2 regions of the Bacillus sp. 11B20 genome follow, and region 2 is predicted to be linked to the other one. Evidence: predicted binding sites of a transcription regulator. Region 2 holds the regulator's gene; the other holds the start of a gene.
What was found. The regulator NrdR, encoded in region 2, represses ribonucleotide reductase genes. The targets are predictions, from matches to a motif close to AACACNATATATNGTGTT.
Positions count from the first base shown of each region.

Region 1 (16,034 bases), on a different contig from region 2:
TGCGTCATCAAGGGAAAGTTCTCCTCCAAACGAATGGAAATGGAGATGTGCGTCATGTACTTGCGGCCATTTACGGAACAGCCGTGGCGAAAAAAATGCTGCCGCTCCACGTACAATCACTTGATTTTGAAGTGAAAGGATATATTTCGTTACCTGAAGTGACGAGGGCATCACGGAATTATATGTCTTCTGTTGTAAACGGCCGATATGTCAAACATTTTCCGCTCGTGAAAGCGATCCATGAAGGATATCATACGCTGCTTCCAATTGGCCGTCATCCAATTACATTTATTGAGATGAAGATGGATCCGATTTTAGTGGATGTGAACGTTCATCCTTCGAAGCTTGAAGTGAGACTAAGTAAAGAACAGGAACTTCATGAGCTGATTAAACAAGGAATTAAGGAAGTATTTCAAAAGCAGCAGCTCATTCCAAGTGCCTCAGTACCAAAAAAAGCACCAATACCAGCTGTGAAAAATGAGCAGCAATCCTTAACCTTTGATGCGAAACAAGGAAACCAAAGCCAACCGGAAACACCGCTAACCTATCAGCCGGAGCCGCACGAGTCGGTCATATACGAGACAAGTTATACCGATGCATATGGGATGCCTAAACAAGAGAAGAGAGAAGCATCATCACCAGTATCTTATGAAGAAGTATCATCTGAGCGTATTCATTTAGAGGAATCCGCCGCTTCATTTGAAGATGAAGAGACGGTACTATATGAAGATGTGACAGAGACGATGCCTGAAAACGAACGCGTCCCTGTGATGTATCCAATTGGGCAAATGCACGGCACATATATTTTGGCTCAAAATGAACGAGGACTTTATATCATTGACCAGCATGCAGCTCAAGAGAGAATCAAGTATGAGTATTATCGTGAGAAGGTGGGAGAGATCGAACAGGAAGTGCAAGAAATGCTCGTCCCCTTAACATTTCACTACTCTAAAAACGATATGCTGATCATTGAAGAGCATAAGGATATTCTAGCGAAAGTGGGTGTCTTCTTAGAGCCCTTTGGTTCAGGAAGCTACATCGTTCGTTCGCATCCGCAGTGGTTTCCGAAAGGTGAAGAGGCTGAACTGATCGAAGAGATTATAGAGCAAGTGCTTAATGAAAAACGTGTTGACATCAAGAAACTGAGAGAAGAAGCGGCGATTATGATGAGCTGCAAAGGCTCAATCAAAGCAAATCGTCATTTGCGTCATGATGAAATCAAAGCCTTATTAGATGAACTCCGGACAACGAAGGATCCATTCACCTGTCCGCACGGCCGGCCGATCATTATTCATCACTCCACTTATGAAATGGAGAAAATGTTTAAACGGGTGATGTGATATAAAAAAAGCGCTCTTAACAGAGCGCTCAGCGTGTAGACAAACCCTCGCATTCGTTGTCAGGTCTGCGCTTCGGTGCTCACGAATGTCAAATTCGCTCCGCTCCGATGCTCGTCCTTCCTAGACTGCAAAGGTTTTCTATCACGCTGAAAAAAAGACAAAGGGCTAAAATTAAGATCATTTTAGCCCTTTGTCAACAATCTGAAGCGCTCTTAACAGAGCGCTTTTTTCTTTAGCATCCGCAAGGATCTGGCGGTGTGACCACAACTGGCCGTGTATTAATATCAAGCGTATCTTCTGCATAAAATGTAGAACCGATGCTGAGTGCTCGATTTTCTGCGCGGAACGTATATGTACCTGCAGCAGGAAGTACTTTATGTGAAAGCTTTAATGTATACTTGGAAATTCCAAGTAAATCCAATCTGAGCGGAATACGAACGGTTTGCCCGTTGTTCAAAATGTAGCTGTCTTTTAATGCTTTACCGTTCATAATGTCTTTCGTTGTTGCTTGGAAACCCTTTGGCAATGTGAACTCTACTGTACCAAGACTTAAAACTGAATTTGGGCTGTACGTCAGCTCAATGTCAGAATAAGACCATTCCTGCTTACTAGCTCCTGTAATTTTAGCGTAAAGCGCAGCTGGCTTTACATTGGTTGATGCTTTGCTTTCGGCTCCTTCAGCAGATGCAGAAAGTGGTACTGACAGCGCCATAACCAATGTGAGCATCCCCAGCATAAGAATCGTCCATGTTTTTTTCATTTTTTCCTTCCCCCTTGTTGAATATAGGTAAATAATAGATGATTACACCCATTATTTACCTATAATGTTACCATATTACCATATGGTATTAAATGGGATATTATACCCTTATTTTGTCATTCTTTAGTAATAGCGGGGGAATAGCGCATTTGGTTGATTCATTCCGTAAAAATGGCCAGGCATTTGCTGGTTTGTTGGCATCATCATATGCATATCTTGATAACCGTATGGATGGTGCGGCATCATCCCGTACCCACCATAATGGCCTAGATGATGGTGGTCCTTCATTGGAACATGCTTTGAAAAGTAATCATGCTGATTTGGAAACGTTGAATAGGGTGAATGATGATGTGGATGGTGCGCATTATACATATCTTTTTTGCCGCTATGATAATGGTTTGGCATATTCATATGATCATGCATGTTTGGTGCGATCATATGCTCATGATTGGCTGTATACACATTTTCAAATGTGTGATAGGGATTTTCTTGGTGATAATGATTCATTTGGCTGTTCATATCGTTCATGTATATCTCATCCTTTATGTCAGGTTGCCATATCCTATGAGACAGATTTACTTGATGAGCCTATCCATATGAAAGAAAAAAACCGGCTTTTCAGCCGGGAAAAGGAAAAGCAGGTAAAGCGTCAAGCCTTAAATTTCGTAGCGATGTCTTCTTCTACGACGCTTTTTACATCTGCTGCAGACACTTTTAGGAAAATAACAGGGATCGTAGCTTCGAGAGGTATCCCAAAAATCGCTCTCAAACCATTTATCTTTTTTATGACAATACTTTTTTTCTTTACATGGATCCTCATGGTGATGATCGTCATGCTTTTTATGACAGTTTGAGTGGGAATGTTTGCACTTGCATTTGCACATTGTCATCCCTCCTAAATGTGACTCAATGCTAGTATATGCAAGAAAGAGTCATGAGGACTGGATGCTCTCACTTCTTTTATAAAAAAGGCTTTTTCTGAAAAAACTCAAATAAAAAGAATTGACTAGTGCTAAATTAACATGATAAAATATAAATTTTTATCCTCTGATGAAATGTGTTATAATGATATTGTGAATACTTTCGGAGGTGGCGGATTTGTTTCAAATAGGTGATAAAATTGTTTATCCAATGCATGGAGCCGGTGTGATTGAAGGAATGGAAGAAAAAGAGATTTTAGGTAAGACGCAGGAATATTTTCTGATTCAAATGCCGAATATGCAGATGATGGTCCCAAAAGGCAGAATCAATCAACTAGGTATACGTCCGGTAGCAGATCAAGCAACGCTGAAAGTTGTGATGAACAATTTTGCAGAAGAAACAAACGACGACACGCTTACTTGGAAGCAAAGATATGATGAAAATCTGAAAAAGCTAAAAACAGGTGCGATCGAAGATGGTGCAGACGTTGTTAAAGATCTGATGAGACGAAATCAGAAGAAAGCATTAAATTCAAGTGAAAAGAAGATGCTTGAAGATGCAAGAGGCATGTTAGTGAGTGAGATTTCACTTGCGCAGGGACTGTCGCAAGATGAAGTGATGACAGCTTTAGAGAATGAATTAAGAATGTAATGATGATATACAGAGACTAGCTGTAAACAGAAGAGGAGACTCCTTTGTTTACAGCTTTTTTGTTTTGAAAAAAGAGTAATATTGGCATTTTTGTAGGTGGTTTTAACTAATATTGAAATGAGGTCATACGGTTTAGTTTTTATGTGCACAACAAAAATTCAAAGACCTCTGATATACCTAGATGACATTAAAAACAGGTAAGTTTTCCTGATTCATTCAAATGAGCCGGACAACCTTTGAATTTTTTAAGCCATTGATAGTAAAATATTGCGGTAAGATGACACCTAAGAGAAAAAAGGAGCGGTGAAATGAAAAGGTTACTAATATGTGGATTCATCTTTCTTATTCTGTGTACTCTTTTAATGGTGAAATGCACCCATTCTGTTCAAGAAAAAAAAGAGCAAAAGAAGCATTATCAAGAGGTAGAAAAGTATCAAAAAGAGCGAAAACAAGGTGATCAATACGAAAGCTTTAAACAGCTCATACGACATGAAAAAGAAGGGTACGAGATAGAATTTCACGAAAAGGGCGGAAGTGATTTACTCGTATTTTCTCCTCATGGAGGTGAGATTGAACCAGGAACAAGTGAAATTGTAGAAGCCTTTCAAGAAAGCTATTCTACATATTTGTTCGAAGGTACAAAGCAAGACAATAACCGGGACCTGCATATCACGAGTACTAATTTTGATGAACCCGTTTTGGTTCAAATGATTAAAACGTATCCTTTTTCAATTTCCATCCACGGCTATAAAAGTGATAAAAGACACACGCTCGTTGGCGGCACAAATGAAAAAATGCAAAGAGCGGTTGTGCGAGAACTAAGAGATCGAGGATTTTCCGCAGAAATGGTACAAAAAGGCGAACGGCTTTCTGGTACAGATCCTAAAAATATAAATAATCAAAATGCAAGTGGTGAAAGTGTTCAACTAGAAATTAGTACAGCGCAAAGAGAAGCTTTTTTTGACAATTTTGATACGAGAAAAGGAAAGAAAAAAGCATTCAGACGTTATATCAATGCGTTAAAAGAAGTATTAAGAGAATTCGACCCGTCTTCGTAAAAAAGTTTTGATGGCAAAAGTACTCTATTTAAACTTGGTAAAAAAGATAGGAATATGCGATTTGAGCATAAAATATGTAATAACTTACAATTTGCCTTAAAAACATAAATTATGTAAAATAATAGTTATCAGTTTGATATGATAGAATGGGGCTGAAGTGGATGGCACACAAAATACCATCTTCCGAAGTAGGTGTAAAGATCAATCAATGGTACACGCATATTTGCAAATTTGAAGTTGAACAGGCAAACGGCATGAAGCGCCTTGTTGAAGAAGAAATTCATGATATGGAAGAGGATCAAGATTTACTCCTATATTATTCCCTAATGGATTTTCGCCATCAAATGATGCTTCAGCACTTAGCGCCCGTCCATGCAGGGAGTGAAACGCTTCAAGCAGTGTCCTTTCCTAAAGAAATTGACGATGCAGAAGATGAGATGACAGGCTTACTAGGCTATTATTTTCATTTTTTTCATGGAATGTATGCGTTTATCCAGCGCCGGTATATCGAGGCCATTTCATATTACAAGCATGCGGAACATCAACTGATTTTAGTGACAGATGAGATCGAAAAAGCAGAATTCTACTATAAAATCGCAGAAGTATACTATCATATGAAACAAACTTATTTCTCCATGCACTATGCTAAAAAGGCGAGAGACATCTATAAGAAACATCAGCTTTATGGAAAAAGAAGCATTCAATGTGATTTTGTCATGGCAGGTAATTGGATTGATGTCAATCAGTATCAAAAAGCGCTTCCTTATTTAGAAAAAGCGTTAAAAGTCTGTGAAGCGATGGAACAAAAAGAATGTACATCTTACTTTAAAGCAATGGCTCTTAATAACTTAGGCACTTGTCATTATAGTATGGGAACGTACCATACAGCGACTGTCTTTTTTGAACAAGCCATTTCACTTTATCAGAAAGATCAAGCATCCACGATGATCAAATCGTTGTTTTCACTTGCCCTTACTTGTTTTAAACTCGGAGATATTCAGCGGGCGGGCGAGGCCATCTCTACAGGAATGAAAGAGGCTTGTGTATTGGAAGATGAAATTTATCAGTTGAAATTCCAATTTTTACAGGCGCTCTATATAGAGAAAGACGGCTGTGAGCAATTGAGGTCGGCCCTTTTTGGCCTGAGAAATAAAAAAATGTTTGCTGATTTAGAGGAATTAGCACTTGATGCGGCTAATTATTATAAGGAACGCGACATGTACAAGGAATCTTCCACTTTTTTTGAGATTGTGATCGAAGCGCGTACGCACATTCAAAAAGGAGATGAGATGTATGAGAACGAAGCATAACATGTCAGCTGCTCAAGTAGATGAAAGACTTCACACTTAAAAATGAGACAAACAACACCCTTTACGCATAAACGTAAAGGGCTTTTTTCTTTATTCTTTGATTGCTTTTTCTGCGTCAATTGCACCTGCTCCATAAATCATCGGATCATCCCCAGACCACTTGCTTGTATTTTCTTTTAACAGGGTTTTGACTTCATCTGGCGTTAAATCTGGTGAATGCTCTAATAGTAGAGCGCAAATACCAGCACAAATCGGTGTTGCCATCGATGTGCCAGATAACGTTGTATAATCATCGTCTACTCTGCTTGATTTGTCGAGTTTATCCAGAAAGGATCTTGGTGATCTGAGAGAAACGATGTTTACTCCTGGTGCGAGGATATCAGGCTTTGCTTCCCCGTAAACAGTAGGCCCTCTGCTTGAAAATGGTGCCACGATATCGTCACTTGATTCTGGTGTATTCCTGTCATCATAGGCTCCGACCGTAATGACTTTTTGACTGACAGCAGGGCTTGCAATCGTCTGGCTGTTAGGACCAGAGTTCCCGGCAGCGACGCATACAACAATCCCTTGATCCCAAGCCGCATTGACAGCACGCACCATTGGATCGTCCTGTTCGTCATCATAACGCTGCGCAGCTCCGCCTAGCGACATGCTAATAATATGAATCGGATCATCAGGGTGGTCTTCGTTGAACTGCATGCACCATTCAACACCTTCTATAATAGTAGAAAGTGATCCAGCCCCCTGTTTATTTAACACTTTCACACCAATCAGATTTGCTTTTGGGGCAGGTCCTTTGTATAGGCCGTCTGAAGCGGATCCATCTCCCGCGACATCTCCCGCGCAGTGTGTACCGTGGCCATTATCATCATAAGGCTTTGTTTTTTGTTTGACTAAATCCACAAAATCACGAATTCTTCCATCTAAATCTTCATGCGGATAAATTCCCGTGTCAATGACAGCGACCGTAATGCCTTCACCGGTTAAAGTTGTCCCGTTTCGGATGACTTCTTCAGCATGACTTGCTTGTGTGGCTACGTCCAGCAGCGCATGAACTTTCCGGTCTAAATAAATTTTACGAATATGCTCACCGTTTGCTAATAGCTCCTCTAAAGCAGCAGGCGTTAAATCAGCAGCGCAGCAGTCGATATGTGAAAAATGTCGTTTTATATTTGTTTTTCTGCTTTTTTTCATTAATTGTTTCGTGTTTTGAATTCCTGTCTCGGCTGCACCTTCCTTAAATTCAATGATCACACGAAGCTTCTTTTTCTTCTTCAGTCTGCCTTCGAAAAAACGATGAAGAAAGCATGGCGTCCATTTAAAAGGTTTATAAAGGTGAAGAACGGTTTCTCTTAAAGGCTGATCTAGTTTACTAGCATGTGTTCTGACCATTTGCACCATAGAAAATCCAAACATGTGATGTCCTCCATTCCAGCTATCCATTCTCGTACACTCTTACGTTATGTGATTGAGAACTGCTTGGTTCGGATTCTTGTCCCTTCTTTTCTTTATATTGGCGGCTTGCTTATGCCTTTCAAAAAAGAAAAGCGCTTACATTTTGTAAAATAATAGAAAAAGGTGGAAATCATGTAGAATCTGCCGATGATAGGTGGGAGAGTTCTTCTAAGAGAACCAGCGAATCAAAGGATTTTGCAGAAAAAGGAGTGGTGTAGACAGGGTCAATGCTCATATAAATGTGATGCGTGACAGATGGAAAAAATCAAATCCTTATCAAAAAAAGCCGAATTAAAGAAAACAGACTGGATAGGACTAGGTCATATTAAACATAACGTCATTTCTTTGTCATACTATTCTAACTCTGTTTTCAAAGAGGAGAGGCGTTTCTGTGTATATAAATGCAATTATCTTATTTTTGAGGAATCTCATGATCTAGAGTGTTATGATCAAACGTGAAGAGAAAATGTGGAAAAAATGATAAGAAATGATGATTCAATATAAATCATAGAAACGGCTTAGAAATCTGTTAAAGGAGAACGGGAATGAAGAAGTTTTTTGCTTTGCTTCTCCTGCTTGCGATCGGATGGGGCGTTTATTATACCATGCAAGCACAGGAACATGATGAGCCAGTGTCATCAGGTGGGGAAGACGAAAGCGGTTCAAATGATATTTATCGAAATTTTAAAGAACTGGAAGAAAACGAATCAACAAGCAGCTACAACATTACAGCCAACCCAGTGCCCGGCAGCCGCCTTCTTGTGATGTCACCTCATGGCGGGAGGATTGAAGGCGGCGTGAGCGAGATTGTCCATTTTTTTGACAACGATTTTTCGACGTATTTATTTGAAGGTCTAAGAGAGAATGCATCAGAACTTCATATTACAAGTACAAACTTTGATGAGCCAATCGGCGTCGCGCAGGCAAAAGCACATGATTACGTGTTAGCAGTGCATGGATACAAAGGCGAGGAAGGAATTGACCATACTCTCGTCGGCGGAACAGATTACGACCGTGCAGAGAAAATTGTGAGCTCATTAGAGCGGAACGGGTTTTCTGCTGAACTAGCTGTCGCACACGCAACCCTGAGCGGGACAAGCAATCATAATATTAATAATCTTACTAAAACAGGGCAAAGTGTGCAGCTTGAGATTAGCAGAAGTCAGCGTGAAGCTTTATTTGACAGTTTCGACTTTCGGAGGCGGTCTAGTACAAAAAACGAGACGTTCTATCGTTATGTCAGGGCAATTCGCACAGTGCTTGATGAAGAATATACATAAGGGCCGTGCACATGTTAAGACAAGCAGGGGAATTCTTGTTACACTATGAACAGTGATAACAAAAGGAGAGACGGATATGACGCGTCATCATTTTCATCTTCAGGCAAGCTGGCCTGGTCTGCGTAACGATGTGGGTACAATCGCATGTGAACAATTAAAAACAAAGATTTCGATTCCAAAGGAAATGGACGGTCCAGGTATTGGAACCAATCCAGATGAGATGCTCTTAGGTGCAGCGGCTACGTGTTATATCATTACACTTGCAGCCATGATGGAGCGGAGTCAATTAGAGAAAGAGGATCTATCGATGAGCTCTGAAGCTGTCGTAGATGTGACAAATGGTGTGTTTACTTATGAGGAAATCATTCATCGACCTGTCATCATCCTCAAAGAGACCGCTTCCGCACAAGATATTGAGCTGGCCCGAAAGCTTGCGCATAAAGCCGAAAGCTCATGTATGATCTCAAGAGCTGTTCAGGGTAATGTGAACATTTCCTTAGAAGAAACTATTCAAGCCGGTCGTTAAAACAAAAAAGTCATTTTCTCTTGAAATATGGAGAAAATGACTTTTTTTATGACGTCCATTCGGTTTGATCGAGTTGTGCTTCGGTTTCGTTCTTTTGCTTCTTGGACTGATTTAAGACAATCACGCCGCAGATAACAAGTGCAAGGCCAATGAAGCCTTTCGTGCTGATTGTTTCGTTAAACAGGACAAGTCCTACAAGAGCAGTGAGAGCTGTTCCAACACCAGACCATGTTGCATAGGCAGATGAGAGCTCAATGGTTTTAAGTGCTAAACTGAGGAAAGTAAAGGCGCATCCAAATCCGATCAGTACCCCGATACTCGGCAGCAGCTGCGAAAAGCCTTGAGAAAGCTTCAGCATTGTACTGCCAAAAACCTCCGTTAAAATGGCTCCTGTTAAGTAGAGCATTCCTTTCATGCTCTCTCACATCCTTTATGACATATTTAATAGTACGACCCCTGAGACAAGCATCGCCATCCCAATGACTGCTTTTTGGTTCAAGGTTTCTTTGAAAAAGAGCACGCCAAAAATAGCCGTGAGGACCGTACCAACCCCAGACCATGTTGCATAAGACATGCTAAGCGGAATAATGTTCAGTGTCAATGACAGCATATAAAAAGCAAGTGAATAGCCAGCCACAACGACAGCGCTTGGCTTCCAGCGTGTAAAACCATTAGATAATTTTAACATCGCGGCGCCAATGGCTTCAGAAAAAATGGCCACTGCCAAAAAAAGATATCCGAGGATCATCATCATCCCTCCTCTAATAGGTGTAAAATCCGATGAAGTAAAAGGGTTTTTATCCTCTCTTTTCAGCGGTTCAAGCTGAAATATTTCTGAAAACCAGCATGCTCTGCCATCTGATGAAGGGTGAGCTAGCTTAACCCTTCTTTTAAAATCGTGCTGGCAGCTGCATCAAAAATTTGCTCTTTTTTGGTTTTAGACATAAAAAAAACACCTACTTTACTGAACAGTCGGTAAAGTAAATGTTAACCCATGAAAAAAGAATGTGTCAATCGATTCATTTTATGAACGGATGTTTTCACTTAAACGTCATATTTAATACCAAGGGTATGGTCCGTACGGCGGGTAAGGAGGCGGGTAAGGGTATCCATAACCATATCCTGGCGCAAGCAGAGATCCAGCAAGCAAGCCTCCAGCAAAACCACCTAAAAATGGAGGTCCAAAGAATCCAGGTCTCCCAAATCCAAATCCGGGTCTCCCAAACCCAAAACCAGGACGTCCAAATCCGAAACCAAAAGGTCTTCTCATGTCTTCTTGAATAAACGGAGGTACGTCAAAATAATTCATAATAAAAGGCTCCTTTCTCATAAAATCACTGTAACTGACATCAGTGTATTCCAGTTGCCTACATATGTTTGGGTGAACGCCTAATATAAGGAGGAATGTTAGAAATGGGCCTGTATCCATCTGATTGGGCAAAGTGTCCGCCGCATGCTCATGCGTATAAAGCACGTACGGATGTAACAGAGGGGCATTATCATTTAATAGAAGGTATTTCTCAGCCTGTGAATGGAAGCAGTACCGACCGGCATACTCATTTTTATCGCGGGATCACCTCCTTTGAAAGAGGGCATTTCCACAGGTATTACGGTATCACAGGTCCTGCAATTCCTAGAGTGGATGGAACACATTATCACGAGATTGAGGAAGTCACCTATCCTGCCTACCTCGATTCTGTTCCCATCCCATATGGAGGTGTCGTCTATAGTCCAGATGAGAATCAGCCAACACATAAGCATCGTTTAAAAGGAAAAACATATGAAGTGGTCGGAAATGAACCGCTTGGCTGGTGATGGCCAGGATATAGGAGAGTAAGAAAAGTTATGCTATACTGTAGGCAGTTTTGTAAAAGAGAGTGATGTTATGAATAAAGCGAAGCAGCCAGTAATCGTATTAGTAGGGCCGACGGCTGTCGGCAAAACCAAATTGAGCATTGATATAGCCAAAGCATTTAATGGAGAGATTATCAGCGGGGATTCTATGCAGATTTATAAAGGGATGGATATCGGAACAGCTAAAATCACTCCCGAAGAAATGAATGGCATCCCGCACCATTTAATTGATATTAAACAGCCGGACGAATCTTTTTCGACAGCTGAATTTCAGCAGCTGGTTCGTTCGAAAATCAAAGAGATTGCCGCTAGAGGGAAAACGCCAATGATTGTCGGCGGAACAGGCCTCTATATCCAATCTGTTTTATATGATTACACATTTACGGATGAGAAAAGTGATCCTGTTTTTAGAGAAGAAATGGCGCTGTTTGAACAGCAGCACGGCGCGATTTTGCTGCACGAAAAGCTAAAGGCAGTAGATCCTGATGCGGCAAATGCTATTCATCCGAATAACGTCCGCCGCGTGATTCGGGCGCTGGAAGTGATCCATACAACAGGTCAGAAAATGTCGGAAATGCAAAACGGGCATCAAGAAGTTCCTCTTTATGATACAGCCTTCATTGGGCTGAAAATGGATCGAGAGCTTTTGTACGAGCGCATTCATCAAAGAATTGATATGATGATAGATGAGGGCTTAATTGAAGAAGTGAGAGCACTTTATCAATCAGGCTTGAAGGATTGTCAGTCTGTTCAAGCCATTGGTTATAAAGAGCTGTATACCTATTTTCAAGGTGACTGCTCACTTGATGAAGCCATCCAGCAATTAAAGCAAAATTCCCGTAGATATGCGAAGCGTCAGTTCACGTGGTTCCGTAATAAAATGGCGGTCACTTGGTTTGATATGACACCACCTTGCCACTTTTCAGACAAAAAAGAGGAAATTTTCGCATATATAGCAGGAAAGCTTGGACTTAAAGCGAAACTGTAGTTATCAGAATCAAGGAGGACGAAACATGAAACCGATTAATATTCAGGAGCAGTTTTTGAATCAGATCCGCAAAGACAATACATTTGTCACAGTATTCTTACTGAATGGCTTTCAGCTTCGCGGTCAAGTGAAGGGATTTGACAATTTCACGGTGCTGCTTGAAACAGAAGGAAAGCAGCAGCTTATTTATAAACACGCCATTTCTACATTTGCACCTCAAAAGAATGTAAATCTGGAATTAGAATAGGATAGGTTGTATTGAATAGCCCCATGCCTCTGCGAATAAACCGGCCGAACCCGCTACGTTTTTTGTCAGTGCAGAGGGGCTATTTTGTATGCAATGAAACTTTTCTGCCAATTTTCCGTATAATTCCTTATTGGATATTAGAAGGGTGAGGGGATTCATATGGAAAATGCAGAGCTTGAATTAAGAAGGATTTGAGTGATCCTCCTTTTGATTGGAATTGTAGTCTTGTTTGGATCGTGTGCTATCTCAAACATTGAAACGAGACAAGAAAGTTGGAATAACCATTCTCATGAAAATGCAGATGGAGTTTTACCATCATCTGCTGCACTAAAAAATAATCACTTTGCTGTTGTGAAAGATGATCAAGTACATGTGTACCGATTTGATGAAAAAGAGGGAAAACTGACTCTCGTTACAACGAAATACATAGATGAATGGGATGAAGAAGAATATGATGATGGTCTTGATGATGAAGAGTAAGCACGTAAATTTACAAATGAATGTGAAGCCGCTACACTATAATCATGCATCAGACATCTAGACAGAAAAGGATGAGTTCATGACACATAAAATTAAAATTAATCATTGGGAACAAACTTGTGAAGACGATTCCTGTTTCGAATATGGAACAAGTGTTTCTGTAAATGGGAAAGAATTAGTGAGAGAAGCTTCAATCGTCTCTGCGCTTGAAGCGGTGCTAAAAGAATTAGGTGTTGAAGTGGAAATTACAGAAGTGTCAGAAGATTTACAGTGCGATGCCTACAAAAAATAAAACAAAAAGTCTAGTCTACTAAGCGATTTTTTTTCGTGTTATGATAGATTGCGGTTTCAGTTGAATAGGGAGTAGAGCAGTCTATTTTTAGATCCTGTTCTGCTCTATTTATTTGAACGTACGAGTTCGGCTATGAAGGTTCGGCCGGGTTGGTTGATTTTTTTCGTTTCGAACATCTATATGTTGTGTTTTGAAAAAACATAGTATACTATATATAGTGAATAGCGAAATGATCAACAATACTAAAAACTAGGTCGTGATGGAATTGATTCAAATCGTATTTGATTCAAAAACAGGAAATGTTCAACGCTTTTTGGACAAGACCCCTTTTACAGACAAACGAAAATTGACTGGAGAAGAGTTTTTGGATACGCCGTTTATTCTCGTCACCTTTACGACAGGATTTGGACAAGTCCCTAGTACCACTCAGTCCTTTTTAGAAAAAAATGCTCACCTTTTACTAGGTGTTGCGGTGAGTGGCAACAAAGTGTGGGGAGATAATTTTGCAAAAAGCGCCGATACGATTTCTAAACAATATCAAGTTCCTATTTTGCACACCTTTGAACTAAGCGGAACAAAAAGGGATGTTGAATTGTTTACACAGGAGGTAGAAAGAATTGTCACAAAATCAGGTTCCAAAGTGGATACAATTAAATAACGAAATTATGATTCAAAAAGAAGGAAAGTTTCAGTTCGATAAGGACAAAGAAGCTGTACATAGTTATTTCGTAGATTACATTAATCAAAACACGGTCTTTTTTCACAATCTAGAAGAGAAGATTGATTACTTAATAGAAAACGACTACTATGAGGAAGAATTTTTAAGACAATACAGCATGGCAGATATTAAAGAAGTCTTTGAAGCTGCATATGCCAAAAAATTTAGATTCCCATCATTTATGAGTGCATTTAAGTTTTACAATGACTATGCACTGAAAACAAATGATAAAAAGAAAATCCTTGAACGCTATGAAGACCGCATTTCAGTTGTAGCACTTTTCTTTGCGGGTGGGGATAAAGAAAAAGCACTTGAGTTTGTAGAACTGATGATCAATCAAGAGTACCAGCCAAGTACACCAACCTTCTTGAACGCTGGACGTAAAAGACGCGGTGAGCTTGTGAGCTGCTTCTTGCTTGAAGTGAATGACTCACTAAACGATATTTCAAGAGCGATTGATATTTCAATGCAGCTGTCAAAACTAGGCGGCGGCGTCAGTTTGAACCTGTCAAAACTTCGTGCAAAAGGCGAAGCAATCAAAGATGTAGAAAACGCGACAAAAGGTGTCGTCGGCGTGATGAAGCTTCTTGATAATGCATTCAGATATGCAGATCAAATGGGGCAAAGACAAGGATCAGGCAGTGCCTACCTGAATATTTTCCACAGAGATATCAATGATTTCTTAGATACGAAAAAAATCTCTGCAGATGAAGATGTTCGCGTGAAGACTCTGTCCATTGGAGTCGTCATCCCGGATAAATTTATCGAGCTTGCTAGAGAAGATAAAACAGCTTACACTTTCTATCCGCACACAGTCTATAAAGAATATGGACAGCATCTTGATGAGATGGACATGGAAGAAATGTATGACGAGCTTGTAGAAAACCCGAAAGTTAAAAAAGAAAAAGTCAATCCGAGAAAGCTTCTTGAAAAATTGGCTGTTCTACGCTCAGAATCAGGCTATCCATATATCATGTTCCAAGATAATGTAAACAGAGAGCATGCTTTGAACCATATTTCACGAGTGAAATTCTCAAACCTTTGCTCAGAAGTGCTTCAGGCTTCAGAGGTTTCTTCTTACACGGACTATGATCAAGAAGATGAAATCGGTCTTGATATTTCTTGCAACCTTGGTTCATTAAATATCATGAATGTCATGAAAAACAAATCGATCGAAAAAACGGTTAAGCTTGCAACAGACTCACTAACGCTTGTGTCTGAAACAACAGACATTCGCAATGCACCGGCTGTTCGAAAAGCGAACAAAGCGATGAAGTCAATCGGACTTGGTGCGATGAACCTTCATGGGTATTTAGCTCAAAACCAAATTGCCTATGAAAGTGAAGAAGCAAGAGATTTCGCAAATACGTTCTTTATGATGGTGAACTATTATTCAATTAAACGCTCAAGTGAGCTTGCGAAAGAAAAAGGAGAAACATTCCATCGTTATGAAGGCTCTGGCTATGCAACTGGTGAGTACTTCAATAAATACGTGGAAAATGATTTCACACCAAAAACAGAAAAAGCATCAGCACTATTTGAAGGCATGCACATTCCAACAAAAGAAGACTGGGCAGCACTCAAAGAATTTGTAGCGGAAAATGGCATGTATCACAGCTATCGTTTATGTATTGCACCAACAGGTTCCATTTCTTATGTTCAATCGGCAACAGCCTCTGTGATGCCAATTATGGAACGTATCGAAGAAAGAACATACGGCAACAGCAAAACCTATTACCCAATGCCAGGTCTATCAGCGCAAAACTGGTTCTTCTATAAAGAAGCGTACGATATGGACATGTTTAAAGTGGTCGATATGATCGCAACAATTCAGCAGCACGTCGATCAAGGAATCAGCTTTACACTATTCCTGAAAGATACGATGACAACGCGTGATTTAAACCGCATCGATCTTTATGCACACCATAAAGGCATTAAGACACTTTATTATGCAAGAACGAAGGATACAGGGCAGGAAGGCTGTCTTTCTTGTGTTGTTTGATTAAAGGAGAGTTTAACGTGACAAAAATTTATGATGCAGCCAACTGGTCAAAACACGAAGACGATTTTACACAAATGTTTTACAACCAAAATGTGAAGCAGTTCTGGCTTCCAGAAGAGATTTCCTTAAACGGAGATCTCTTAACATGGAAA
Region 1 covers NZ_JBLZWZ010000007.1:799,992-816,025, forward strand. The annotation lists gene mutL (DNA mismatch repair endonuclease MutL) at 1-1,340, shown strand, start outside; gene bslA (biofilm surface layer hydrophobin BslA) at 1,573-2,100, opposite strand; gene ACN6NB_RS08275 (hypothetical protein) at 2,224-2,628, opposite strand; gene ACN6NB_RS08280 (hypothetical protein) at 2,697-2,954, shown strand; gene ACN6NB_RS08285 (CarD family transcriptional regulator) at 3,199-3,672, shown strand; gene ACN6NB_RS08290 (poly-gamma-glutamate hydrolase family protein) at 3,981-4,730, shown strand; gene ACN6NB_RS08295 (Rap family tetratricopeptide repeat protein) at 4,892-6,040, shown strand; gene ACN6NB_RS08300 (S8 family peptidase) at 6,131-7,456, opposite strand; gene ACN6NB_RS08305 (poly-gamma-glutamate hydrolase family protein) at 8,041-8,775, shown strand; gene ACN6NB_RS08310 (OsmC family protein) at 8,852-9,301, shown strand; gene erbB (SMR family multidrug efflux transporter EbrB) at 9,348-9,716, opposite strand; gene erbA (SMR family multidrug efflux transporter EbrA) at 9,732-10,049, opposite strand; gene ACN6NB_RS08325 (spore coat protein) at 10,359-10,610, opposite strand; gene ACN6NB_RS08330 (YmaF family protein) at 10,715-11,116, shown strand; gene miaA (tRNA (adenosine(37)-N6)-dimethylallyltransferase MiaA) at 11,187-12,143, shown strand; gene hfq (RNA chaperone Hfq) at 12,169-12,390, shown strand; gene ACN6NB_RS08345 (YmzC family protein) at 12,586-12,870, shown strand; gene ACN6NB_RS08350 (hypothetical protein) at 12,950-13,162, shown strand; gene nrdI (class Ib ribonucleoside-diphosphate reductase assembly flavoprotein NrdI) at 13,428-13,820, shown strand; gene nrdE (class 1b ribonucleoside-diphosphate reductase subunit alpha) at 13,780-15,882, shown strand; gene nrdF (class 1b ribonucleoside-diphosphate reductase subunit beta) at 15,900-16,034, shown strand, end outside.
Region 1: the regulator NrdR is predicted to act here: its motif matches at 13,367-13,384, upstream of nrdI (class Ib ribonucleoside-diphosphate reductase assembly flavoprotein NrdI).

Region 2 (16,034 bases):
CAATAACAAAATATAAAGAAATCCATGCTCCTGAATGCGGGACGTCACCGCTTTCAGCTTTCGGCTGTTTGATTCCGTTTCCTTCTTTTTTGCACGAAAGGTTGAAGCAATCATGAAGGAGCCTGTTGCCCCGGCTGTAGCCCCAATGAGGGCATAAATCGTCCCAAGGACACTGCCGAATGCCAAACCTGCCGCCAAAGAAAAGACTGTAATCGGGACGAGAACAAACGGGCGGAAAAGAGATAAGAAAAGAAAAACAAAGGGAGCCAGTATCCCAAATTGAAGCACCCAATTCTTCACATCTTTCGGCGCGAGCTGAAGATGCTGTTTATTCAGCCACCACAACGCAGCAGCAAGAATGCCAATCACAAGAAAAAGCAGCCATTTTCTTTTGTTCATTTCATTTGCTCCTCCTTCAGGTGACATACGTTTTTATAAATGACGGCGATTTTCTCCTTCGAGCAAGACCGGCTCTGCTAAATAGAGAATCCGTTCCATTAAACGAGCGGCTTTGACCTCTTCTTTTTCCCCGCGCTGTGAGTACGTAAAGTGATGCTTCAGCTCATTTGGTGAGAAATTAGAAGAGAAAAACGTCGGCAGCTGCTCTGCCATACGGTATTGTAAGATCGTACCGAGCAGCTCATCCCGCACCCAGCTTGTCATCGATTCTGCTCCAATATCATCAAGCATTAAAATCGGGGTGGATTTAACCATATTCAGCTTTTCTTCTAGCGTATGATCAGCTAACGAATTTTTTAACTCTCTCACAAATTCAGGCACGTAAACAAGGAGAGATGGGTATTCTTTCTCCGCTAGCTGCTGCGCAATGGCTGCCAGAATATACGTTTTTCCTACTCCAAATTTTCCGTGTAAATACAAGCCTTTTCCTTTTCCAGTCTCATCATAGCTTTGGAGGAATTGACCTACTTTTTGGATGACCTCTTGTCTTCCCACAACGTTCAGATCAGCGAACGTCGCTTGAAGGACATTTTGCGGAATATACATGCTTTTCATCAGCTCTTGCTGTTTTTTCTGTCTATCGAGCCGCAGCTTGACTGGACAAGGGGAATATTCAATATCAATACTCTGACCTTTGATTACAAGCTTCGGGTGATACCCATCTAAAATGGCATTGACGTTTTCGTCATCTAAGCAGTAAGAGCAGCCCTTCGACTGCTGCACATATTCAAAGAGCCGGTTCAAGCTGCGATTGATCATGTCTTCATGTATTTCTTCTTGATGCTTCTGTAAAAAGGCCTTCACATCTTCATCAGATAACACACTTTCTTTAATCTGATTGTATCTCACGCGAAAATCTACTCGTCCTTTTAGCTGTTCAAATGAACGACCGATCGGTTTCATCCCATCTCACCTCACCTTAATGTGCATTGTACTTTTTCATATTTTTAAACTGATCTAACAGTTTTTCTTTTTCTCGTTCGAGGTCTTCTGTAGACAGATTGTCCGTTTGCTCTTTTGCCGGCTGTTCTTTCGTTTCGGTTTCTTTCATCCAGTCAGGCAGTTTCTCTTCCCTGACGACTTTTCCTGAACCATATGTGCTGCGCTGCTTTTTCTGCTGCGCCCACTCCGTCATTTGTCTGTTCTCTTCTTTGGCAATTTTCATCGCCGCGGCAACGGTTTTGATTTTCTTTCTTACCCAATGAGCGGCGATTTTTTGCATGTATGTTTTCGACAGCTTCATATCTGTTTTGAGTAAGGTATAGTAGATGAGAACATTCATGACACCTGGCTCTAGCTGCTGCTCGAGCATGATATCTTCGACAATTCTTAAGTCGGCATATGTTGGCTCAATGCCATCTGCCATGTCTTTTAGCAGCTCTCTAGGCGAAATATGATCCAGCTTTTCAATCAATTTTGCATCTGGAGTATCCGCTGCCGGCGTCTTTGAAGCATCTTGCCGCAAGTGTCTTGGCTGTTTTTGATCAATCAGCTTTGGCTGTTCGCCTCTGTATTCAATTTGGTACCAGTCTCTTGCTGCTTTTCTCAGCTCTTCTGTTGAGATCATTTGATCCGAACCGCATGCACCTGCTACAATATTTTGCATTTGAAGCGGGGTGATGCCGTATACAACAGCTAACTTCTTAATTGTTTCTTTTACCTGCTTTGTCAAAGCCTTTCTTGGAATCATCATGTCAGACATACCCGCTAACAATAGATCGAAATCGAAGGATTCGTCTGAGAGCGGTGCCGGCTGACTCGATCCAACAGTCACATATTCATAGCCTTGATCAAGCGATGTCGCCTGATGAATCTCTTCTGTCATCTTGCGTTCGCCTGGCTGCAATACGTGAAAGACTTCTTCAAACGACCGTGAAATGTTCTTTGCTTCTGCAGGAACACCTGGGTAAGAGAAATAATCACGAAGCTGCATATATTTTGCTTTCTCTACACGATGGTACAGCAGGACATTCAGCATACCATCTTGGAAAAATTCATCCGGTCTTAGCGGCGGTACAAGCTCATATGTAAACAGTCTGCCTTCTTCCGTTTCCTGTTCATATGTGCGGAGTAAGCCGATTGCTTCAAGCTTTAAACGTTCCTCAAAAATATCATTTAAATTCGTCTGCAGCATGACCATGAGCTGCCGATGAGGTGCAGGTTTTCCCCACATACGATTTTGTTCCAGCTCTCCCCACAGCGTCATGTATAAGCTAAAAGCGGACATGCCAATAAGCGGCTGATATAAAAGAGTGATGAGCTGTCTATCGATGTCACCGAGCAATGAAGCGCTTTTGACGACATACGGATCGACGGCTAGCACTTCCTTCCAATGCTCTGTCATATGCTGATCCTCCCCATGAATTGCGATTGTTTCCATTGTACACTCTTTTTGCGTTTTACGCTTTACGCAGGAAAAAGAGCATGAAGAATCTCCAGCTCTTTTTAGCGTTCTTTCTTTAATAGATCTTTTAATTCATCAATAAAGACATTGATGTCTTTAAACTGCCGGTAAACCGAGGCAAACCTAACGTAAGACACTTCATCAATTTTCGCCAGCTCGTCCATCACCATTTCACCTACAAGCTCGCTTTTCACTTCTGACATGCCTTGATTGCGCAGTTCTTTTTCGATATTAAAGCAGACATCCTCCAGCTGCTTTAAAGCGACAGGACGCTTTTCACACGCTTTGATAAGTCCTCTCAGCATTTTTTCGCGGCTGAATTCTTCTCGAATTCCTTCTTTTTTCACCACAATCAGCGGTAATTCTTCTAATTTTTCAAACGTCGTAAAGCGATATTGGCAGCTTTCGCACTCTCTTCTACGACGGATGGATTTCCCTTCATCTACTGGTCTTGAATCAAGCACCCTTGTGCCAAGGTGCTGACATGTGGGACATTTCATATCATCAGCTCCGATCTATTCTTGGAAGTTGTTTGTCTAGTTCATCATAAAGGGACAGAACGGTCTTCTGACTATAGCCGAAATCTGTTGGCAGGGCCGTTTCTGTTGTTACATTAAAATCGACAGCTGTTTCAAAAGGACGAATTGAAATGACAGTCGCTACGAGAAAGGCTTTTTTCGGCAATCGTATGTTTGCGCTGATTTCACCTCGTTCTGCTGAAACAGATGTCACTTGATAGGAATCGTTTCGGGAAAGAATGGCTTCCACCGCTTGAAAAACTTGTGCATTCGTCGATTTGTAGTAATGGCTTTTCAGTTCTGACACTGGATGCTCGTCAGATGTTTCTGTATGGTTTGACATGAACCGTTTAAAATTTTGTCTTAAAATCATACACGTATCCCCTTTGCCATAATGCCTCTTTCTTTATTTTATAAAAAAAACCTTTGTTTTCCTAGAACAAAAGTATAGACAAGCTGGGGAATGTTGGATTTTTTCTCAAATAAAATATAAAAAGGAGCATAACACAAAGGCATTTAATGCTTTTGGCCAGCTCCCATTGCAATCTTTTTTATGTTTACAGTGCTTTGGCTTGTGCCTGTTTTACTTGTACAGGTCCCATGCCTCGAGGAATTTCGATGTTTTCTCTTGTTTCAGCACCTAATTCATCTCCGATATGATCTGCTGCAATATTCGGATCTAGGTCGCCGCAAGTATAAACATCTATGCTCGCATAACCATGTTCAGGAAAGCTGTGAATTGTCAGATGAGATTCAGAAATAATGACAACTCCACTTACTCCTTGAGGTGCAAATTTGTGAAAAGCAACCTCTCTTACCTCAGCTCCTGATTTCAAAGCTGCATTTACAAACGTTTTTTCAATAAAATCCATGTCGTTCAGTTTATCACAGTCGCATCCCCATAGCTCGGAGATAACGTGACGTCCGATTGTTTCCATCATGGACCCCCCTTTAAACAAGAATGAAAGAGTGAAGTTCTAAGCAGCCGGACCGGACATATACCACGGGGGAAAGTTAGTCCTAAGAGGTCCTAACCCTTTAAGTATACCCGAATGAGTCTGCGAACAAGAAGTTCACGAAAAATAGTATACTTTGTTTAGACCCATTTTGCAAGCTGTGTTTTTAGTGGGATTTTCTCTCATTTCTTGAAAAGGGACGATCGTCTTCTTCATTTCAAACAGCAGAAAGCTCTTTCATCTGTGCGCCGACAAATTTCACAAGGTCAACCACTCGGCATGAATAACCCCATTCATTGTCATACCATGCAAGAACTTTTACTTTTCTCCCTTCCATTACCATCGTTGTCAATCCATCAACGACTGCTGAGTAAGGGTTCGTGTTAAAGTCCGTAGAGACAAGCGGCTCATCTGTGTAATCTAAAATACCAGCAAGAGATGTTTTAGATGCATTTGAGAAGGCTGCATTGACTTCTTCTGCTGTGACATCTTTTTTTAAGTCTACAACAAGGTCAACCATCGACACATTGGAAACTGGCACGCGGAGTGCAAGCCCATGCAATTTCCCTTTCATGTGCGGAAGCACTAAAGAAAGCGCTTTAGCGGCACCCGTCGTAGTTGGAATAATGGACTGAGCACATGCTCTTGCGCGGCGCAGATCCTTATGCGGGTTATCGATATTTTTTTGATCATTTGTATAAGCATGAACCGTTGTCATTAACCCGTTGTCGATGCCAAATTCATCATCTAACAGTTTCACAACTGGTGCTAAACAGTTTGTTGTACAAGATGCGTTTGAAATAATGACGTGCTTTTCAGGATCAAGATCATCCTCATTGACACCCATCACAATCGTAATGTCTTCATTTTTACCTGGAGCTGTTAGAACGACTTTTTTCGCTCCAGCATCTATATGGCCCATCGCTTGATCTTTTGAATTAAATTTACCTGTTGCTTCAATGACGATATCAATCCCAAGCTCTCCCCATGGAAGCTGCTTTGGATCTCTACTATTAAGCAAAAGCACTCTTTTGCCATTTACAATCAAGGCGTCATCTTCTGCAGTCACATCACATTCGTAACGTCCATGATTTGTGTCATATTTAATTAAATGTGCTAGCGTTTCGGCAGGATAGCTTGCGTTCACCGCTACAATTTGAATTTGATCATCAAGCATTGCTTTTCTGAAGACCATGCGTCCAATTCTGCCAAACCCATTGATCGCTGCTTTTACCTTCATGAACAGGTCACTCCTCTATTATGTGTTATACTCAATAAATTTATTTATGAAATTAGTATATCACATTAGAATATAATTGCCAGTATATAAACGTATATTTTCTAAAAAGGGCTGTTCTTTTCAAAGGAAATAAGAATAAAGCATAAAAAAAGAAGAGTACGTGTATGTACTCTTACTTATCTGTATGTTCCCATTCATTTAATATGTTCTGCAATTGCTTTCTGATAAACGCGAGATCTTGTGTGTTCTCTATCACGCGGTCTGCTTTTTTACATTTCTCCTCAAGAGACTGCTGAGAGTGAATACGATTCAGTGCTTCTTCCTCGCTGAGATCATTTCGATTCATGAGCCGCGACAGCTGCAATTCAGGCGTTGTATACACCACAATGATGCGGTCGACGAGGCTTTCCAGCTGACTTTCAAATAAAAGCGGGATATCGAGGACAACGAAGGTTTCTTGCTGACTAACTCCTTCATCTCTCTGTTTGAGCATTTCCTTTCTCACTTCAGGATGAACAATCGCATTCAGCTGCTTTCTTTTCTCTTCATCAGAAAAAATGATGGCTCCAAGCTGCTGCCGGTTCAGCTCCCCATTTGGCAGGAGAACATCCTCGCCAAAGGTTTGAACGATTTGTTGAAGAGCTGGTGTACCTTTGGCAACCGCTTCTTTTGCAATGACATCTGCGTCCACGACCCGGATGCCCTGCTCTTTTATCATTTGCGAGACGGTGCTTTTTCCACTAGCAATCCCGCCTGTTAATCCAATGACAAGCGTCAATTGATTTCCTCCTTTACAGCTTCCACACCCCAATTAAAATGAGCAGAAGCCCTGGTAAGCATGCAAGCTTATCGATCCAGCGCCAATTTGCCAAGTAATGACCGGAACGAAGCCCTATACACACAAAGAGTGAGCTCATTACGGCCACAGTGATACTCATGACAATTGGTGAAAAGCCTAGAATCGCAGCGCCAATCCCTGCGCCAAATGCATCAATGGATAAAGCAATCCCAAGAAGCACTGCTTCTATTCCATTGATCGTCCCAGAACGGTCAATATCTGCACTTGTCGGCTTGCGCAAAATTTGAATGACAAGACCAAGTGACTGCACTTCCACATTAAGCAATGTCTTTTCATGAAGTAGCAAATCACGCTCTTTCGCTGGTTTGTAAAATTGATAAAGGACCCAAAGTCCAATGGCGATCAAAATGCCTCCACCAAGTTTATCTGTCACTGAGACAGGGAGGAATGTCGTCAGCAGGCTGCCAATCAGCATAGAAATGAGCAGCACAATCCCTGAACAGCATGCAATAATGACAATCGCTTTAAATGGAATCTTCATTTTACGAAGTCCATACGTAAAGCCTACAGAAAAGCTGTCAATGCTGACTGCAATAGCTAAAAACAGGAGCGAAATCGAAATCATACCTGAACTCTTCCTTTCTGTTCATGCAACGATGATCAAGAGTCTCTAGGCGTCCTTAGACTCTTCTTCACTATATGAAGAGCAGGTGGGCTGTGTGTCAGTCTACACCTTGCTGAAAAATGAATGTTTTTTATCGTATGCACAGCAAAAAGGAAGCATGCTGATGGCTGATTTTTATTGAGGACGTTTTTGGCAGGTTACACAAAAATGTGTGCCGCGCCCTCCGACTACTGTTTTCTCAATGATGCTTCCGCATGTTTGACAAGGCTCTCCCCGCCGGTCATACACAAGAAGCTGCAGCTGAAATGTTCCAATATCACCTTGTGAATTGATATATGAGCGAATCGTGCTTCCTCCTGCATCTACCGCTACTTGAAGTGTATCGATAATATGCCTGTGAAGCACTTTACACGATTCAAGGCTGAGCTGATTCGCTTTTGTTTCTGGATGAATGCCTGCTTTAAACAAAACCTCGTCTACATAAATATTACCTAGTCCCACGACAATCTTTTGATCAAGCAGCGCTGTTTTGACCACACGGGATGTTTTTTTCAATTGCTCCCATAAATATTCCGGAGTGAATTGATCATCAAAAGGCTCATACCCCAGCTGTGAGAGCGGGAGTTCCTTTTCCTCTTCACCCGGCTGAAATAAATGCATTGTGCCAAATTTACGCACATCATGATACCGAAGCTCAGTACCATCGGTAAATGTAAAGACGACGTGTACATGTTTATCGTATGGTTCATGCGCTTCATGTACACGGTATTTCCCTTCCATCCTTAAATGGGAGACCATTACGTAGTGGTCTAAATGAAAGAGCAGGAACTTTCCTCTTCTTTCAATGGTTTGTATCGTTTCTCCTACCATCCTTCTTGCGAACTCTTCCGGCTCCCCAGGACGTTTGATGATATTTGGCCATTTGATATCGACCGTTTCAATCGTTTTTCCTTCGACTAACCGCTTGAGTGTGCGCCGGACGGTTTCAACTTCTGGTAATTCCGGCATGCTCCTCGCTCCTTTTTCTCTCTCTATTATTTTGCGTCGTACCAAGATGGGCCTGAAGCAAAATCAACTTTTAGCGGCACATCTAGCTGAAGTGCATTTTCCATGACTTCAGGGACAATTTTTTCGAGTATGGCAATTTCTTCTTTCGGCGCTTCGAAGATCAATTCATCGTGCACCTGTAATAAAAGATTTGCCTGCAAGTTTTCTTCTTTTAACTTACGCGCCATATCAATCATGGCTTTTTTAATAATATCAGCTGCACTTCCTTGGATCGGTGTGTTCATGGCTGTTCTTTCCGCAAAGCTTTTGATATTAAAATTACGGCTGGTGATATCCGGGATATACCGTCTGCGTTTGAGAAGTGTCGTGACATATCCTTTTTGTTTCGCTTCCTGCACAATCTCTTCCATATAGGTTTTCACGCCTTTAAAGCTTGTTAAATAGCGTTCGATAAAGGCAGCTGCTTCTTTTCTTGTGATCCCAAGATTTTGAGATAATCCATAGTCACTGATTCCATATACAATTCCGAAGTTGACAGCCTTGGCTTGTCTTCTCATAGAGGAAGTCACTTCTTCTTCTGAGACATGGAACACGTCCATCGCTGTTTTCGTGTGAATATCCATATCTTGCGTAAACGCTTCGATCAAATTCTCATCCTGAGAAATATGAGCGAGTACACGCAGCTCAATTTGTGAATAGTCAGCAGCAAACATAAGCCAGCCTTCTTTTGATGGAACGAATGCTTGACGAATCTTCCGTCCTTCCTCTAAACGAATTGGGATGTTTTGCAAGTTGGGATCTGTTGAGCTTAGTCTTCCTGTTTGCGTGAGCGCTTGATTAAATCGTGTATGCACTTTATGTGTATCCTTGCGCGTTACCTTCATTAAGCCTTCCACATAGGTCGATTGGAGCTTTCCAATTTGGCGGTAATGCAGAATAGACCGAATGATTTCGTGCTTATCTTCAAGCTTTTCAAGAACATCCGCAGATGTCGAGTAGCCTGTTTTTGTCTTTTTAATAATCGGCAGACCTAATTTTTCAAAAAGAATCACGCCAAGCTGTTTAGGAGAATTGATGTTAAACGTTTCACCTGCTAAGCGGTGAATGGTTTCCTCATATTCTTTCAGCTTTTTCGCTAACTCTTCACCCATCTTCTCTAGGCGCTCAATATCTACCTTTACGCCAAGTGATTCCATTTCACCTAAGATGAGGGCAAGCGGCAGCTCTAAGTCTTCATACAGTTCATGTTGATCATTTTTTTCTAGTGCTTCAAGTGTTAAATCATGCAGAGCAGAGATCGCCGCTGCTTTTCGTCCAAGATGTTCCTTCAGTTCATCTTCAGGTGGGATCGCCTGCTTTGCTCCTTTTCCGTACACTTTTTCATCAGAAAATGCGATGTTCAGGCCGTATTCCTTCGCCACACTGGCGACGTCCTCATAGGATTTCTGAGGATTGACGACATAGGAAGCGAGCAGGACATCGTTATCGACACCTTTTAGATCGACATCGTGCCATCTGAGGGCGACAACTGCTCTTTTTGAATCGAAGACCCATTTCTTCTTCGTTTCATCCTGTACCCATTGTTTAAATGCATCTGATTGAAGTGCATCTTCTTTCGTGATAAAAAACGCACCGTTTTCATTATGGATCGCAAAACCGATCAAATCCGCTTCATGATAATTATCTCCAAGCTGTTCTACCACAAGGGCGGCGTGATCTGTCAGCATTTCATCCGTTACATCAGTCATTTTTTTCACTTCTAATGCTTCAACTTCGACCTGTTCACCTGTTTCTGGTGCTTCTCCTAGACGCTCTAGCAGCGTTTGAAAGCCTAGTTCTTTATAAAGAGAGATCACTTGATCCATATGAGGACCTTCATATGCGAGATCCTTGCTTGATACATCAATTGGCGCTTCTACAAGAATCGTTGCGAGTTGTTTACTCATCACCGCTTGCTCTTTATATTCTTCAAGCTTTTCTTTGAGTTTTTTACCACTGACTTCGTCAATATGTTCAAGCAGGTTTTCTACCGTTTCAAACTGCTTTAACAATTTTATCGCTGTTTTTTCCCCTACACCGGGCACCCCTGGGATATTATCTGAGGAATCTCCCATCAAGCCTTTCATGTCGATGATTTGATCTGGGCGCAGACCATATTTTTCTTCAATATGAGCCGGTGTGTAATATTCTACTTCTGTAATGCCTTTTTTCGTAATTGCTACCGTCGTATGGTCTGTTGAGAGCTGCGTTAAGTCCTTATCTCCTGAGAAAATTTTCACTTCAAAGCCGTCTTTTTCTGCCTCCACAGCCAATGTCCCGATAATATCGTCAGCCTCGTATTGAGGAAGCTCGTACCTTTTCACCTGATAGGCATCTAATAGTTCACGGATAAACGGCATTTGTTCTGATAGCTCTGGCGGCGTTTTTTGTCTTCCGCCTTTATATTCTTTAAATGTCTCGTGGCGGAACGTTGTTTTCCCCGCATCAAATGCGACGAGCATATGGGTTGGCTTCTCGTCCTCGAGCATCTTCATTAAAATCATTGCAAAGCCATAAATGGCATTTGTATGGACGCCTTTATCATTTGATAATAGCGGCAAAGCAAAAAAAGCTCGATAAGCGAGACTGTTTCCATCCACTAGTACTAATTTCTTTTTGTCTGTCATGTTTTAATCCTCCATCGGCTGAGCCATTTCAGCCGTCTCTTTCACACATTGTATCATCATTTTATCAAAGTTTATTTTGAAAAGAAAATAGTCGAACCTGCATAAAAAAAGGGACGAAAACAACAAGTGTTTTCGTCCTTACAAAATTGGCTCCTTGGATGAAGGGGTTCCTATTCATCCTACCAATGATTGTTTAACTAAACATGAATCCATTGTAAAGATCATGTAAATTTTAACGTGACATTCCTTTTTTCCCTATTTTGATTTCAGGCTCACTGTAAAAGTCGTTCCTTTGCCTTGTTTGCTATGGACTGAAATCGTCCCTTCATGCGCCTCCACAAGGTGTTTGACAATCGCAAGACCAAGTCCTGTTCCGCCTGAATTTCTACTTCTATCTTTATCAATTCGATAAAATCTCTCAAATATTCTTGGAATCTCTCTTTTCTTCATGCCGATTCCTGTATCTGCTACATCAAATTCATAGGCGCCTTTCCGCGGTCTTGCCGAAATGGTGACACTCCCTCCCTCTGGTGTATAGGTAAGAGCATTGTTGACGAGATTGAGGAAGATTTGCTTTAATCTCAGCGGATCTGCCATCACATAGACAGGCTCTTTCGGGATACGCACTTGTAATTGAATACCTTTTTCCGCAGCCTTTTGTTTTAAAAGGACTTCAATCTCTTGAATGATTTCTGACGCATTGGCGTCTTGAATATTTAGTTTGAAATGCTGCTGCTCGATTTTGGAAAGATCGAGTAAATCTTGAATGAGAGTTTCGAGTCGGACACTCTCTTTTAAAATGATGGAAAGGAATTGTGTCAGCGCTTCTTTGTCATCAATCGCTCCATCAAGAAGGGTTTCGGAGAATCCTTTAATCGACGTAATCGGCGTCTTTAATTCGTGAGACACATTGGCGACAAAATCTTTTCGCATCTGCTCGAGCTGCTTTGTTTCTGTCACGTCATGAAACACAAGGACAATTCCTTTCCATTCATCGTCTGTACTTAAAATTGGGACACCATCCACTTGGAAGTAGCGCCGTTCAATGTCAACGGCTAGGCGCAAAAACTTCCGCACCTTCGTTTCTGTCATAAAAATTTCATCAATCAGCTCAATAATTTCGTCATGTGTAAATGCTTCATGATACAGCTTGTGCATGTAAATGTGCTTTTGCACCTTAAACTGCTTGCGGAAGGTTCGATTGACTAGGTTGATATACCCCATCTTATCAATCAAAATAATTCCTGCACCGATGTTTTCAATGACTGTTTGCAGACGGTCCCGCTGCATTTCCCCAGTGCTTGTCATTTCTTGAAGGCTTTCTGCCAGACGCTTCATTGATGTATTAAGCTCACTAGTTTCAATGATGAGCTCTTCATAATGATTGGTATCATAGTTCCCACGTTCCAGCTGTTTGGCTACCTTTGTGGCATAATCTATCGGTTTTACATATTTCATCGACATGCGGTATCCAAAGAAAACGATGATAATAATCGCCGAGCCAAGACAAACGGCTAATGCGAGCCAAAGCTGGCCATCAATTTCGTTTAAAGGCTGGAATGACGCATGGAGAAATAAATAGCCTGCCGGTTCGTTTTGTTTCAGAATAGGGACTGCGTAATGAAACAGCGCATCCTTCTCATCCTCAATGACGACGCCTTTTGTTTGAAGCCGTTCATTGTTCAGTGTGTTTTGAATGATGCCCCTTTGCTCCGCTTGACCCGTTGTATGTATGATATTCCCCTTCAGATTCACAATTGACGCATTCATGTCGAGATGCTGCTTTGCCTGATTGAGGATCTCCTTGTTTTGCTTCGCCTGCAGATCATCACCATCCATGGAAGAAAGAAGAAAGCTCGATTCATTTTCCATTCGTTCCGTTAATTTTGTTTCATAAAAAACATGGAACATGTGATCCAGAAAAAGGCCAAGTGCGACAAACACAATAAAAAGGAGAAAAATAAGTCCCGAAAACAGGCGGGTTCTTATTTTACTCATTTGGCTTTGGCTCCTCCAATTTGTAGCCTAAGCCGCGAATGGTTTTAATGTATGTTGGTTTTTTCGTATTCTTTTCAATTTTGTCCCGCAAGTGGCTGATGTGTACATCCACAATACGAGTGTCTCCTGCAAAGTCATAATTCCAAACGGCACTTAGCAGCAGATCACGTGTGAGGACACGTCCTTTATGCTTGGCCAAATAAAGCAGCAGTTCAAATTCCTTCGGCGTAAGCTCTAGACGTTCTTCTTGGAAGTAGACTTCGTAGTGTTCTGGTAAAATGCGCAGTTCACCAATTTTGATTTGGTCTGCAATGACCTCTTCCTTGTCCTCTTGCGTGGGGGCAGGCTGAGATTGCTGCGCTCTTCTTAAGATGGCTTTTACCCGAGCACCCACTTCTCTAGGACTGAATGGCTTTGTCATGTAATCATCGGCTCCAAGTTCAAGGCCGAGCACCTTATCAAATTCATCGTCCTTTGCTGTCAGCATTAAAATAGGGAACATCATTTTTTGAATTCTCAGTTGTTTGCACACTTCAATGCCGTCCATTTTCGGAAGCATTAAATCTAATACAATGAGATCAGGCTGTTCACTTGCTGCTTTTTCAAGCGCTTCTTCCCCATCTCTTGCTGTGACGACATCATAGCCCGCCCTTTCAAGGTTATAGCTTAGAAGTGTTACAATCGATTCTTCATCATCCACAACTAATATTTTTTTATTCATGTTGTGCCTCCAATTAGTGATTTCCCCTGCATCCGTTTTTTTGTATCTTATGTGAAAAGCGAGAAGTCACGCTTTCTCTTTCATTTTAACGAAAGCTTAACAAGAGGACAATTTAAAATTTCGACAAGATTTGTTTTGTAAACAAAAAGAAGGCCCCTCATAAGAGAAGCCTTCCTTTTTCATATTAAGACAATACTTTCATGACGTTCTTAACAGATTCAACAGAACGGTCAAGCTGACTTCTTTCTTCTTCTGTCAGCTCAAGCTCAATGATCTGCTCAAGGCCGTTTCCACCTACGATTGTTGGTACACCAAGGTAAATGCCTTCGTAGCCATATTCACCTTCAAGGTAAGCAATCGTTGGGATTACGCGGCGCTGATCTTTTAGAATCGCCTCAACCATTTCTACAAGTGAAGCAGCAGGTGCATAATAGGCACTACCGTTACCTAATAGGTTCACGATTTCGCCGCCGCCTTTTCTTGTTCTTTCAACAATCGCATCAATTCGATCTTTTGGAATCAATGTTTCAAGCGGGATACCGCCTGCATAAGAGTAACGAACAAGCGGAACCATGTCATCACCATGTCCACCAAGGACAAAGCCCGTCACATCTTTGACAGATAGGTTTAATTCTTGAGCAACAAACGTACGGAAACGTGCTGTATCAAGAATACCCGATTGTCCAATGACTTTTTCTTTTGGTAATCCTGATTCTTTATAAACTGCATATGTCATTGCATCAACAGGGTTTGTTAACACAACAATAATGGCTTCTGGAGAATATTTAACGATTTCGCGTGTCACGCTGCGCATGATTTTTTCATTTGTTGACACGAGATCGTCACGGCTCATTCCCGGCTTTCTTGCAATTCCTGCCGTAATGACCACGACATCAGAACCGGCTGTATCTTCGTAGTTAGAAGTGCCTGTAATGTTCGCATCGAAGCCTTGAACAGGGCTTGCTTCCAGCATATCAAGAGCTTTCCCTTTTGTTGGGTTCTCAAGCTGCGGGATATCAACTAAGACGACATCCGCTAATTCTTTTTGAGCTGTTAAAAATGCTGTAGTTGCTCCAGTAAAACCTGCTCCGATGACAGATACTTTTTTACGCTTGTTTGCCATTTCCTTTTTCCCCTTTAACTTTAAAGTTTAAGAATCAAGACAAGTTTTTGATGAGCTCGTCAGCAAACTCAGAACATTTTACTTCTGTTGCGCCATCCATTAATCTAGCAAAATCGTAAGTGACGACTTTAGATGCAATTGTTTTTTCAACAGATTGAATCACTAGATCAGCTGCTTCCTGCCAGCCAAGGTGCTCAAGTAACAGCACGCCTGATAGAAGAACAGAAGATGGATTCACTTTATCAAGACCAGCATATTTTGGTGCTGTTCCGTGAGTCGCTTCAAAAATAGCGTGTCCTGTTTCGTAGTTGATGTTCGCTCCTGGTGCGATACCAATTCCACCAACTTGTGCTGCAAGTGCATCAGAGATGTAATCTCCATTTAAGTTCATTGTAGCCACAACATCGAACTCAGCTGGACGAGTTAGGATTTGTTGAAGGAAAATATCTGCAATGCTGTCTTTGACAATGATTTTGCCAGCAGCTTCTGCTTCACTTTGCGCTTTGTTTGCCGCATCTTTTCCATCTTGTTCTACAATACGATCATATTGTGCCCATGTAAAGACTTTGTCGCCAAACTCTTTTTCAGCCACTTCGTAGCCCCAGTTTTTGAAGGCACCTTCTGTAAATTTCATGATGTTTCCTTTGTGAACAAGCGTCACAGATTTACGGCCTTGGTCAATTGCATATTGGATAGCCGCTCTGACAAGACGGGATGTTCCCTCTTCAGAAACTGGCTTGATTCCGATACCTGACGTTTCTGGGAAACGGATTTTGTTCACACCTAATTCGTTTTTCAAGAAGTCAATTAACTTCTTCACTTCGTCTGAACCTTTTGCATACTCAATACCAGCATAAATATCTTCTGTGTTCTCACGGAAGATCACCATGTCTGTGTCTTCTGGACGTTTAACAGGAGAAGGTACGCCTTTGAACCAGCGAACTGGACGTAAGCATGTGAATAAATCAAGCTCTTGTCTAAGTGCCACGTTTAATGAACGGATTCCTCCGCCAATTGGTGTTGTTAGTGGTCCTTTAATCGCAATTAAGTATTCACGAATGTCTTCAAGCGTTTGCTCAGGAAGCCACTCTCCAGTTTTATTGTAAGCTTTCTCACCTGCATATACTTCTTTCCAAGTGATTTGCTTTTCACCTTTATATGCTTTTTCTACAGCTGCTTCAAGTACTCTTGATGCTGCTTTCCAAATGTCAGGACCGATTCCGTCCCCTTCGATAAACGGGATGATTGGATTATTTGGTACATTCAATACGCCGCCAGTAACTGTAATTTTTTCGCCTTGTGACAATGATATTACCTCCCAGGTTATGTAGTGAATATTTGAAACTTCTTGGCTTGATGTCTGCAAGCAAAAAAGTTTTTCACGTGATTCGTTTTTTGTTGATGTTGATATGGAGGCTGATTAGCCTTTTGAAATCAGCCCCCGCTTATTCTATAAACATTAGTCTCTTTCACTGATCGGAACAAAGGTTTGAAGATCAGGTCCAATGTAATCAGCT
Region 2 covers NZ_JBLZWZ010000008.1:714,604-730,637, forward strand. The annotation lists gene ACN6NB_RS13055 (TVP38/TMEM64 family protein) at 1-399, opposite strand, end outside; gene dnaI (primosomal protein DnaI) at 433-1,362, opposite strand; gene dnaB (replicative helicase loading/DNA remodeling protein DnaB) at 1,379-2,803, opposite strand; gene nrdR (transcriptional regulator NrdR) at 2,905-3,363, opposite strand; gene ACN6NB_RS13075 (hypothetical protein) at 3,368-3,754, opposite strand; gene speD (adenosylmethionine decarboxylase) at 3,939-4,319, opposite strand; gene ACN6NB_RS13085 (glyceraldehyde-3-phosphate dehydrogenase) at 4,555-5,577, opposite strand; gene coaE (dephospho-CoA kinase) at 5,750-6,355, opposite strand; gene ytaF (sporulation membrane protein YtaF) at 6,369-7,001, opposite strand; gene mutM (DNA-formamidopyrimidine glycosylase) at 7,176-8,009, opposite strand; gene polA (DNA polymerase I) at 8,036-10,675, opposite strand; gene pnpS (two-component system histidine kinase PnpS) at 10,931-12,673, opposite strand; gene ACN6NB_RS13115 (response regulator transcription factor) at 12,666-13,394, opposite strand; gene mdh (malate dehydrogenase) at 13,579-14,517, opposite strand; gene icd (NADP-dependent isocitrate dehydrogenase) at 14,552-15,823, opposite strand; gene citZ (citrate synthase) at 15,977-16,034, opposite strand, start outside.